Regions from separate parts of the Meiothermus sp. QL-1 genome, predicted to be linked through region 1. Evidence: riboswitches for the same ligand, from Rfam matches in the RefSeq annotation. Region 1 holds a riboswitch; the other holds the start of a gene.

Region 1 (5,029 bases):
CCGGAAAGCGAGCTGCGCCAGGCCGAGGCCCTGCTGGCTTTCTCCCGGGTTTCGCCCAACACCCTCTACGCCGAGGCCATTCAGGCCCTTCTGAACCCTGGGGTGCGGAGCCTGGGACCGGTGCTCATCACCCAGCTCCAGGGGGCCCTCCTGGGCTCGCCCCTTCCCCTGGGGCAGAGCCTCCTCCTGGCCTGGCCCCAGCTCACTGGGCTCATCGCCCTTACCCTGCTCCTCTTCGCCTTGACCTATGTGCTCTTCCAGCGGCGGGAGGTTCGGGCCTGAGCCCCAGCAAAAGCGCCATGCAGAGGAGCATCAGCAACAGGGCCAGCACGCTGGCCTCGTGGAAGGGCTGGGCCCCCGGCCGGCCCAGCCGCTCGTAGATGGCCAGCGAAAGGGTGGTCCACTCAGGGCGCTGGAGGGTGAGGGTGGCCCCGAACTCGCCCACCCCGGCGGCCAGGGCCAGGGCCAGGCCCGAGAGGGCCGAGGGGCGGACCAGGGGCCATTCCACCCGCACAAAGCGGCGCCAGGGGGGAGCACCGAGCACGCGGGCAGCCTCGAGCACCCGCGGCGGCAAGCTTTGCAGCGCGGGCAGAAGGGCCCGGGCCAGCAGGGGGTAGCTCAAAAGCGCGTAGGCTCCCAACAGCAGCAGCAAGGAGCCCCGCAGCCCCGGGTAGACCAGCAGGTAGCCCAGCCCCACCGCCACCGGTGAGACCATCAGGGGTATAAGCCCCAGCAGGTCAAGCCCGCGGGCCCCCCGCCAGACCGCGTAGGCGTAGAGGAAACCCAGGGGAATCACCGCCAGCATCGCCAGCGCGGCGAAGAGCAGGGTATTCTGCAGGGCCAGGAGGCCTGGGGTGAAGCTGGGGCTTTGCCAGACCGAGACCCAGGCCGAAGGCCGCTCTAGCGCCCGCCAGATGAGGGCCAGGAGGGGGCTGTAGAGCGCGGTGAAAAAGGCCCCCACCCCCAGGCCTAGGCCCAGGGCGCTCCCCCGTGGCAATACAAGCGGCGCCTCGCTGCCCTCCAGGCCCACCCCGAGCCGGCCTTGAAGCCGCAGGTAGCCCAGCAGCACCAGGGCGCTGACCCCGATCTGCATCAGCACCAGGGCGCTGGCCTCGGGAAAGGCCAGGCGCTGTGCCAGGGCCTGGTAGGTAGCCACCTCGAGCGTGGCCCATCCCGGCCCTCCCAAAAGAAGCGGGACCCCGAAGCTGGTGAAGCTGTAGAGGAAGACCAGGCTGCCGCTGGAAAGAAGGGCCGGAGCCAGCAGGGGCACCCCCACCCGCAGGTAGGCCCGCAGGGGGCTGGCCCCCAGGGTGCGGGCCGCGGCCAGGGGAGGGGCCAGCAAGGGCAGCAGGGCCACCAGCGGCCGCAGCACCAGGCCCAGGTTGTAGAGCGCGCTGGCCCAGAAGAGAACCCAGGGGGTGCCGTAGAGGTTTACCCCCAGCGCCCCCCGCGGCCCCACCAGGGCCAAGAAGCCCATGGCTACCACCAGAGGGGGCAGGACGAAGGGCACCACGGAGAAGGCCAGCCAGAACCCCCGCCCCCAAAACCGGTAGCGAAAGGCATAGGCCAGCGGCAGGGCCAGCAGCAGGCAGAGCAGCGAGGAGCCCAGCCCGTAGGCCAGGCTCCAGCCCAGCCGGGCCAGATAATAGGGGTCGGCCAGGGCCTGCCCGAAGCCTTCCCCCAGCCCCAGGGCCACAATCCGCCCCAGAGGGTAGAAAAGCGCCAGCGCCAGGAAGAGAAGCACCGGCAGGGCCAGCCAGCGCATCTACCGCCGGGCCTTCACCGCCTGGGCGCTTTGCCCCTGCAGCACCACCTGGGTCCACTCCCTGATCCAGCGTTCGCGGTTTTGCCGGATCTGTTGGGGGCTGAGCCGGGCCGGTTGGGGGGGTACCTCGGCAAAGCGGAAGACCTCGGGCAGCCTGGCGTCGCGCCGGGCCGGGTAGACCCACATCTCGGTGGGGATGTTTTCCTGCACCGGGCGCGAGATGAGCCAGTCCACGAAGCGCTGGGCCGCCCGCAGGTTGCGGGTCCCCTTCAGGATGCCCACGTACTCGATTTGGAAAAAGGCGCTGCCGGGCAGGAACAGGTTGGCCGTGGGCGGCTCGCTGGGTTTGGGCCTGGCCTCGCTGTAGTAGAGCTCGGCGGCAGGGCTGGTGCTGTAGGAGACCACCAGGGGTCGGTCCCCCCCTGCACGGGTGAAGTGGGTGTAGTAGGCCTCGCTCCACCCGCTCACCACCCGCACCCCGTTCTTGCGCAGCTCCTCCCAGAACTCCAGGTAGCCCTCCTCGCCGAACGAAGCCACCGTGGCCAGCAAGAAGGCCAGCCCCGGCGAGCTGGTGGCGGGGTTCTGCACCACCAGCAGCCTGGCGAAGGCCGGAGCGGCCAGGTCGCCGAAGCGCTGGGGCAGGGGGCGGTCTTTGAAGTAGGCCCGGTCGTAGTTGAGGGCCACGTAGCCGAAGTCCACCGGGGTGGCCCGGAAGGTCTGGTCGAGCAGGAGTTCAGGGCGCAGGCTGGCCAGCTCGGGCGAGCGGTAGGGCTGCAGGATATCGGCCTCCAGGGCGCGCGAGAGCAGGGTATTGTCGAAGCCGTAGATCACATCGGCAATGGGGGCGCTTCTGCTCAGGATGGCCTTGTTGAGCATCTCCCCTGCGTCGCCCCCTTTCAGAAAGCGCAGCCGGAGGCCCGCTTCCCGCTCGAAGCGGGCGACCAGGTTCTTGTCCAGGCTGAAGCTGTCGTGGGTGAGGATGGTCAGGGTGGGCGGCTGGGCTAGGGCAGGGGCCAGGGCGGCGAGCGCCAGACCGAGCCAGAAGGCCCATCGGTTGGGGTACATAAAAACTCCCTCCTTGTCATCGGGAGGGGTGTCATGCTCCCTACGGCGGTACGAACCGCATCAGGTTCAAAGGGTCTCTCTCAGCCCGGGCTCCGGGCACCCCCGATGACACCCGGATGATACGCTTCGGGGAAGAGACCGTACAGGCCCTAGCTTACGGTCTGGGTGGCCACAATCCAGAAGCCAGGGTACTTTTCGCGAAGCCGCTGGGCGAGGAAGCGGGCCTGGTCCTCGTCCTCGGCCAGGCCGAAGAGGGTGGCGCCCGAGCCCGAGAGGAGCACCCCCCTGAGGCCGATGCGGTAGAGCTCGAGCTTGAGCTGCTCCAAGTAGGGGTGGAGGCCAAATACGGGCCTTTCCAGGGTATTCCAGTAGGGGGGCTCGGCCCCGGCCCGAAGGGCTTCCAGGATGCCCGGCAGGTCCAGCTCGGGCTGCCACATCGCGGGGGTCAGCCCCCGATAGGCCTCGGCCGACGAGACCGCCAGCCCCGGGTTGACCAGCACCAGGTGGATGGCCTGGAAGGGCAGGGGCGTAAGCCTTTCCCCAATCCCCCTACCCTCGGCCAGGCCCCCCAGGAGAAAGAAGGGCACGTCGGCCCCGAGCTGCCGGGCCAGGGCGAATAGGTCAAGGTCCGCAGGGTAGAGCCGGGCCAGGGCCTTGAGCGTGGCCGCGGCGTTGGAGGAGCCCCCACCAAGCCCTGAGGCCAGCGGCAGCCTTTTCTCCAGCACCGCCCGCACCCCCCCAGGCCGGCCCGCGGCCTCCAGGTAGGCCGCTGCAGCCCGGTAGACCAGGTTGTCCTGGGTGGAGGGGAGGGAAGCGCCCCTGACCTCGAGGCTTATCCCCTCGGGGGCGGCTTCAATCCAGAGCCGATCGGTCACTGCCAGCGCGGCAAAGAGGGTGTGCAGCTCGTGGTAGCCATCGCTGCGGCGCCCCAGGACCGAGAGCCCTAGGTTGACCTTGGCGGGGGCTAGGACCTCCACAACCGCGCCACCCCCTCGGCCAGCAGCAGGTCTTCGGGATAGGTCACCTTGAACATCCGCCGGTCGCCCTCCACCAGGGCCACCGGATGGCCCATGGCCCGCACCAGCTGGGCGTCATCGGTGTAGACCCGGTTTTCCAGGCGGGCCCGCTGGTGGGCTTCCCACAAGAGCGACCGCCAGAAACCCTGGGGGGTCTGGACCAACCGGTGGTGTTCGCGGGGCACCACCACGCCGTACCGGCCCTCCTCCTCCTGCACCAGCGTGTCGGGCACCGGCACCACCAGGGTGGCCGCCCCGGTTTGCTCCACCGCTGCCAGCAGCCGCCTCACCGCCTCCTGCACCACGAAGGGCCGGGCCACGTCGTGCACCAGCACCACGTCCCCTGTGGCAGCTTCCAGCAGGTGGTAGACGCTTTCCTGCCGGGTGCGCCCCCCAGGCACCACCCTGGCCGGTAGGCCCTCCACCATCCTCCCAGGCGGCAGGGCCACCACCCGCTCCTCCGCCCAGGCGAAGGCCTCCAGGGCCCAGGCCAGCAGGGTCTTGCCCCCCACCTCCAAAAAGGCCTTGGGTCCCCGCCCGATTCGCTCGCCCGCGCCCGCCGCCGGCAACAACACCGAGACCCTCACGTCTGCATGCTACCGCACCGGTCAGGTCTCCATCTGGACATGGTATCCTCGGCCCGTGACGGTTTTCGAGGCGCTCATCCTGGGGATTCTGGAGGGGGTCACCGAGTTTTTGCCCATCTCCTCCACCGGCCACCTGACCCTGGCGGCCCATCTTTTGGGGCTGGACATAGCCCACGACCCCTTTTTGAAGAGCTTCGTCGTGGTGATTCAACTGGGGGCCATCCTGGCCGTATTGACGCTCTATTTCAGGCGCTTTTTGCGCGATGCTGAGGTCTGGAAGCGCATCATTCTGGCCTTTATTCCCACCGGGGTGCTGGGTTTTTTGCTGGCCGATGTGATAGAAAACGTGTTTTTGGGCAACGACCTGGTGGTGGTGGTGAACCTGGTAGGGGTGGGGGTGCTCCTGCTTTTTGTGGACCGCTGGCTCGAGCGGCACAAGCGCTACGATGATGTGAACCAGGTGCCCCCTTTACAGGCCATGCTCATCGGCTTCTTCCAGGCCCTGGCCATGATGCCGGGGGTCTCGCGCAGCGGGGCCACCATCGTGGGGGGGATGGCCCTGGGCATGGCCCGCCGGGCTGCCGCGGAGTTCTCCT
Region 2 (5,029 bases), on a different contig from region 1:
GGACCTGGACAGCCTTTTCCCCGAGGTGGAGCATGGGCCTGCTAGCAACCCTTAGGAACATCCGGGCCTACTGGTACGGCGGCCGGGACAGCAAGCGCCTATCCCGCAAGCACGCCTCCTTGGCTTACCTGTCCCCTCCCGCCTTTCCCCAGGAGCTGGCCCAGCGCTACCGCCGGGCTATGGAAGCCCTGCTCTACCGGTACCACCGCAAGCGGGCAAAGCTGGAACAAAGGCTTCTTCAGGTCCGCACCCAGCGCCAGGCCCTGGAAGGGGTGGTGGGAAAGGACGAACCCACCCCCGAGGTATTCGCCCACATGTGGGCGGAGTGGGGCAGGCGGGGCCTCATCACCGCGGTGTTCTCCGCAGAGCTGGTCTACAACAAGCTGGCCATGGACACCCTGGAACTGAGCCAGCTGGAGGCCTACGTGGTCTCGGCCATCGCCACCCTGGTCATGTTCTGGATGGGGCATGAGGCGGGCAACCAGTTCCGCAAGGGAGCTTATGTCCTGGCCTCGGTCATGGGGCTCATCCCTTTGGCCATGGCCGCCACCTTTGCCTTTTTGCGCTTTGAGTTCACCCGCCGCATGGCCCTCATCGCCGGGGACCCTGCTCCCGGAACCTGGGCCTTGGTGGCGCTTTTGGTCCTGGGGTTAGGCCTGGTGGCCTTCACCGTATTTTTGGGCTACAAAACGCCCCATGAGCGGGAGCTTCTCCTGCGGCGGTACTACCTTTTGCAGAACCAGGAAAAGCTCCTTTCCAGCAGGCTCTTCTTCCTCCACCAGCAGACCCAGCGCCACCTGGACTACCTGGGGGCCCGTTTCCGAGAGGAAGTGGCGGCCTACTGGCGGGGGTTTTCCCGGGCCTGGCCCAACTGGGACCCCGCACCGGAGTTCACCGGAGCCCTGCCTCCCTTGGAGCCGCCCCGCTTGCCTCCTTCGCCTGAACCTCCTGAGCCCCCCAAGGAGGCTCGGCCGGCTGTATGATCAAGCTCCTTCTGTTCTTCACCCTGCCCTTCATGGGCGGCAAGGAGGAGTACCAGGTGCTGGTGGCCCTGGGGTGCAGTGCGCCTCGAGGGGTGCAAAACGGCTACCGGGAGATGCTGGCGGAGGAGGTTCTCCCCAGGCTTTCGGAAAAGCTCCTCAACGCCTCCTTGCGGCTCACCCTAGCGCCTGTTACCGGTCGTTCCTATACCGCGCCTATCCGCGTGCTGGAAACCCCGGATGCCCTGAACACCCCCAGGTTTAAGCTGGAGCGCTTCAAAAAGACCTTCCACCAGGAGGCCCTGAAGGCCTTTGATGGGCTGCGGCAACGGGCCATCGCCGAGTGCACCCGGGGTACGGAGATCGTGGCCGCCCTGAAGGCTGCGGGGGAGCGGGCCAGGGGCAAGGGGCGGATCCTCCTTCTGGTGCACGGCTTTGAGCAATCTGAGCTGGTGAACCTCTACGACTACACCCTCAAACTGGAGCGGCCGGAGGTGCGCCGCAAACTCCTGGAGCGGGTTCGCCAGAAGCTGGGGTTGCCCAACCTGAAGGACCAGGAGGTTTGCTTTGCCGGGCTCACCGCCGGGGACGACAGGAACGCCAATGCCCGGCTCACCACCTCCATCCGCGCCTTCTGGGAGGAGTTGGTCCAGGCTTCGGGGGGAAGGCTGGTGGGCTATGGGGCCTCCCCGCGGGTGTGCGGTTTCTGGTGACGTATGGAATTCCAGTTTGAATGGAAACGTACCGGGGACATCCTGGGGGATTTTGTCCGCCTCATCTTCCTCCTGGAGGAGGGTCTGGAGCGCTTGGGGGCTTTCCCCGAGGGGACCCTGGGCCAGAAGATGGCCCAGGTGGAGGGGTACCTGCAGGAGCAGGATGGGGAGCTGGTGAGGGGCCTTTGGGAGCTGATCGCCCTGCGCAACCGGGTCATCCATGAGCGCGCTCCCCTTTCGGAGGAAAACCTGCGCTGGGCTTCCCTGAGGGTGGCAAGGCTTCTCCTCTTTTTGGAGCGGCAGGGCTACTACCACTGGCAGGAGCTGCAGCTTGCCCTGGAAGTTCTGCAGGACTTCCCACCGCCTCCGCCCTTTAGGATTACCGTGATTGAGCCCCCGCGGGCCCAGGCGCCTAACCTGCCTCCAGGAAACCGCCCCCTGCAGGTTCCCGGGAGATCCATGGCGGCCCGCCCCCTGGAGCTGGCCAGGCGGGTCTTCCTTTGGCCCAAACCCCTCCGGCGCCGGGCCTAGGGTATGTTTGGGGTATGGACCAGGTGTTAGAAAGCCTATGGCAGGCCTACAAGGAGGCGGTGAGGGCTGGGGGAAACCCCCAGGCCCTTTACCAGGAGCGGGTCTGGCCGGCCCTCCTGGAGCTTTGGCGCCGGGAGCCCAGGGTCTACCCCAGCCGGCAGCCCTTTGCCGTTTCCATCCACACCCTGGGCACAAGCCCGGAGGCCACGGTCCTGGCCGTCCTGGGGGCGGGGGCGGAGAAGGTGTATGTGCTCCACACCCCGGAAAGCGCCTCCTTCCTCTCCCGCCTGCGCCAGGAGACGGGGAAGGACATCTATCCCCTGGAGATTGGCAAAAGCGACGTGGGGGCCATCTACCGCCACGTGAAGGACCTTTTGGAAAAGCACCCGGACGTGCCCGTGGTCCTGGACCTCACCAGCGGCACCAAGGCCATGAGCGCGGGGCTGGCGGCCGCGGGCTTCTTCTTCCTGTGCCGTGTGTGAGTGAGCCCACACCTCTCCTACAGGCCGTGCTATAGTGGGGGCACAGGCTAGGGGTGCCCTGAACAAGGGGCTGAGAGCTGGGTATATCCCAGCAACCCTTGGAACCTGATCCGGGTAATGCCGGCGGAGGGAAGCCTTATGCGGAGAATACCCCCAAAACCCACCTTTCTCCTTGGGCCGCAGGGCTTTGCCTTGCCGGCCTGAGGAGGTGAGCGGCTTGCAGGGAAGGCTTTACCTGGTGGTGACCCCCAGGCCCGGCTGGAGCCAGGAGGAGACCCTGGAGCGCACGGAACGGGCCCTGGCGGGGGGCGTGGAGGTCTTGCAGCTACGGGCCAAGGACTGGGAGGCCCGCCCCATCCTGGAGCTGGGGGAGAGGATGCGGGCCCTGGCCCAGGCCTACGGGGTGCCCTTCTTCCTCAACGACCGGCCCGACCTGGCCGCCCTTCTGGGGGCGGACGGGGTGCACCTGGGCCAGGGGGACCTCACCCCTCTGGAGGCCCGGCGGTTTTTCTCCGGCCTGGTGGGCCGGTCCACCCACGCCCCCGAGCAGGCCCTAAGGGCCTTAGAGGAGGGGGCCGACTACCTCTCGGTGGGGCCCGTGTGGGAGACCCCCACCAAGCCGGGGCGGAAGGCGGCGGGCCTGGGGTATGTGCGCTGGGCGGCGGAGCACCTCGAGGCCCCCTGGTTCGCCATCGGGGGCATAGACCTTGCCAACCTGGACCAGGTCCTGGAGGCGGGGGCCAGGCGGGTGGTGGTGGTGCGGGCCATCCTGGACGCCGAGGACCCCGAGCGGGCGGCCAGGGCCTTTAGGGAGCGGCTTTATGGTGTGGGTTAACGGCGAGCCCAAGCCCCTCGAGGGCAAAACCCTGCGGGAGGCCCTGGAGGAGCTGGGGGTAGAGCTTGGCCGGGTGGCCGTCCTCCTCAACGAGGAGGCCTATCCCGGCACCGAGCTCCCCCACCACGTCCTGCGGGAAGGGGACGTGGTGGAGGTGGTGGCCCTCATGCAAGGAGGCTAGATGGACACCTGGAAGGTAGGGGAAGAGGAGCTTAGGAGCCGGCTCATCCTGGGCTCGGGGAAGTTCCGGGACTTCGGGGTGATGCGGGAGGCCATGGCCGCGGCGGGGGCGGAGGTGGTTACGGTCTCCGTGCGGCGGGTGGAGCTTAAGGCCCCGGGGCACGTGGGCCTTCTGGAGGCCTTAGAGGGGGTGCGGCTTCTGCCCAACACCGCCGGGGCCAAAACGGCGGAGGAGGCGGTGCGCCTGGCCCGCCTGGGCCGGGTGCTCACCGGGGAAAGGTGGGTGAAGCTGGAGGTGATCCCCGACCCCAGCTACCTCCTCCCTGACCCCCTGGAGACCCTGAGGGCGGCGGAGAGGCTTCTGGAGGAGGGCTTCGTGGTCCTGCCCTACATGGGGCCCGATTTGGTCCTGGCCAAGCGGCTTGCCGCCCTGGGCACGGCCACGGTGATGCCCCTGGCGGCCCCCATCGGCTCCGGCTGGGGGGTGAGGACCCGGGCCCTGCTGGAACTCTTCGCCCGGGAGAGGGAGAGCCTCCCCCCGGTGGTGGTGGACGCGGGGCTGGGCCTGCCCTCCCATGCGGCGGAGGTGATGGAGCTGGGGCTGGATGCCGTTTTGGTGAACACCGCCATCGCCGAGGCCCAGGACCCTCCCCGCATGGCCGAGGCCTTCCGGCTGGCGGTGGAGGCGGGGCGGAAGGCCTTCCTGGCGGGCCCCATGCGGCCCAGGGAGGGGGCAAGCCCCTCCAGCCCCACCCACGGGGTGCCCCTGGGGGGCCGGGCATGAGGGCCGAGGTGGCGGTGGTGGGGGCGGGGGTGGTGGGGGCCCTGGCCGCCTACGAGCTCAGGAAGCGGGGCCTTTCCGTGCTCCTTCTGGACGCAGGGAAGGCGGGGGCGGCCACCCTGGCCAGCGCCGGGATGCTGGCCCCCTACCCCGAGGGGCTTTCCGGGGAGCTCCTCAAGGGGGCCCACTTCGGCCTGGACTACTACCCGGCCCTTTTAGCAGAGCTGAGGAGGCAGGGCCTCGAGGTGGAGGCGGGGTTTTCCGGCACCCACGTGGTGGCCCTCTCCCAGGGGGAAAAGGCCCTCTGGGGGGCGGAGGAGCCCCTGCCCTACCCGGTGCGGGGGGGCCTGGGCGCCAGGGCCTTCCCCGGGGGGTACGTGAACCCCAGGGCCCTGAGGGCCGCCCTCCTCCAGGCCCTTGCCGCCATGGGGGTGCCCCGCCTCGAGGCCGAGGTGGAGGGGGTAGGGGAGGGCCGGGTCCGCTGGCGGGAGGGGGAGGCCAGGGTGCGGTGGGTCCTGCTGGCCGTG

Evidence for each region. A riboswitch is a leader RNA that binds a small molecule or an ion and turns the genes downstream of it on or off. The one in region 1 is predicted to bind thiamine pyrophosphate.
Region 2: another riboswitch for thiamine pyrophosphate. It lies ahead of thiE (thiamine phosphate synthase); the one in region 1 lies ahead of DV704_RS03920 (thiamine ABC transporter substrate binding subunit).

Annotation. Positions count from the first base shown of each region.
Region 1 is NZ_QQSV01000002.1:231,899-236,927, forward strand. Features, by position in the region: gene DV704_RS03910 (ABC transporter permease) at 1-282, shown strand, start outside; gene DV704_RS03915 (iron ABC transporter permease) at 221-1,765, opposite strand; gene DV704_RS03920 (thiamine ABC transporter substrate binding subunit) at 1,766-2,830, opposite strand; TPP riboswitch at 2,850-2,944, opposite strand; gene ispE (4-(cytidine 5'-diphospho)-2-C-methyl-D-erythritol kinase) at 2,980-3,807, opposite strand; gene ispD (2-C-methyl-D-erythritol 4-phosphate cytidylyltransferase) at 3,795-4,433, opposite strand; gene DV704_RS03935 (undecaprenyl-diphosphate phosphatase) at 4,489-5,029, shown strand, end outside.
Region 2 is NZ_QQSV01000004.1:69,212-74,240, reverse strand. Features, by position in the region: gene DV704_RS06370 (hypothetical protein) at 1-55, shown strand, start outside; gene DV704_RS06365 (hypothetical protein) at 33-983, shown strand; gene DV704_RS06360 (hypothetical protein) at 980-1,693, shown strand; gene DV704_RS06355 (hypothetical protein) at 1,697-2,224, shown strand; gene DV704_RS06350 (hypothetical protein) at 2,239-2,706, shown strand; TPP riboswitch at 2,746-2,855, shown strand; gene thiE (thiamine phosphate synthase) at 2,924-3,541, shown strand; gene thiS (sulfur carrier protein ThiS) at 3,528-3,722, shown strand; gene DV704_RS06335 (thiazole synthase) at 3,723-4,505, shown strand; gene DV704_RS06330 (FAD-dependent oxidoreductase) at 4,502-5,029, shown strand, end outside.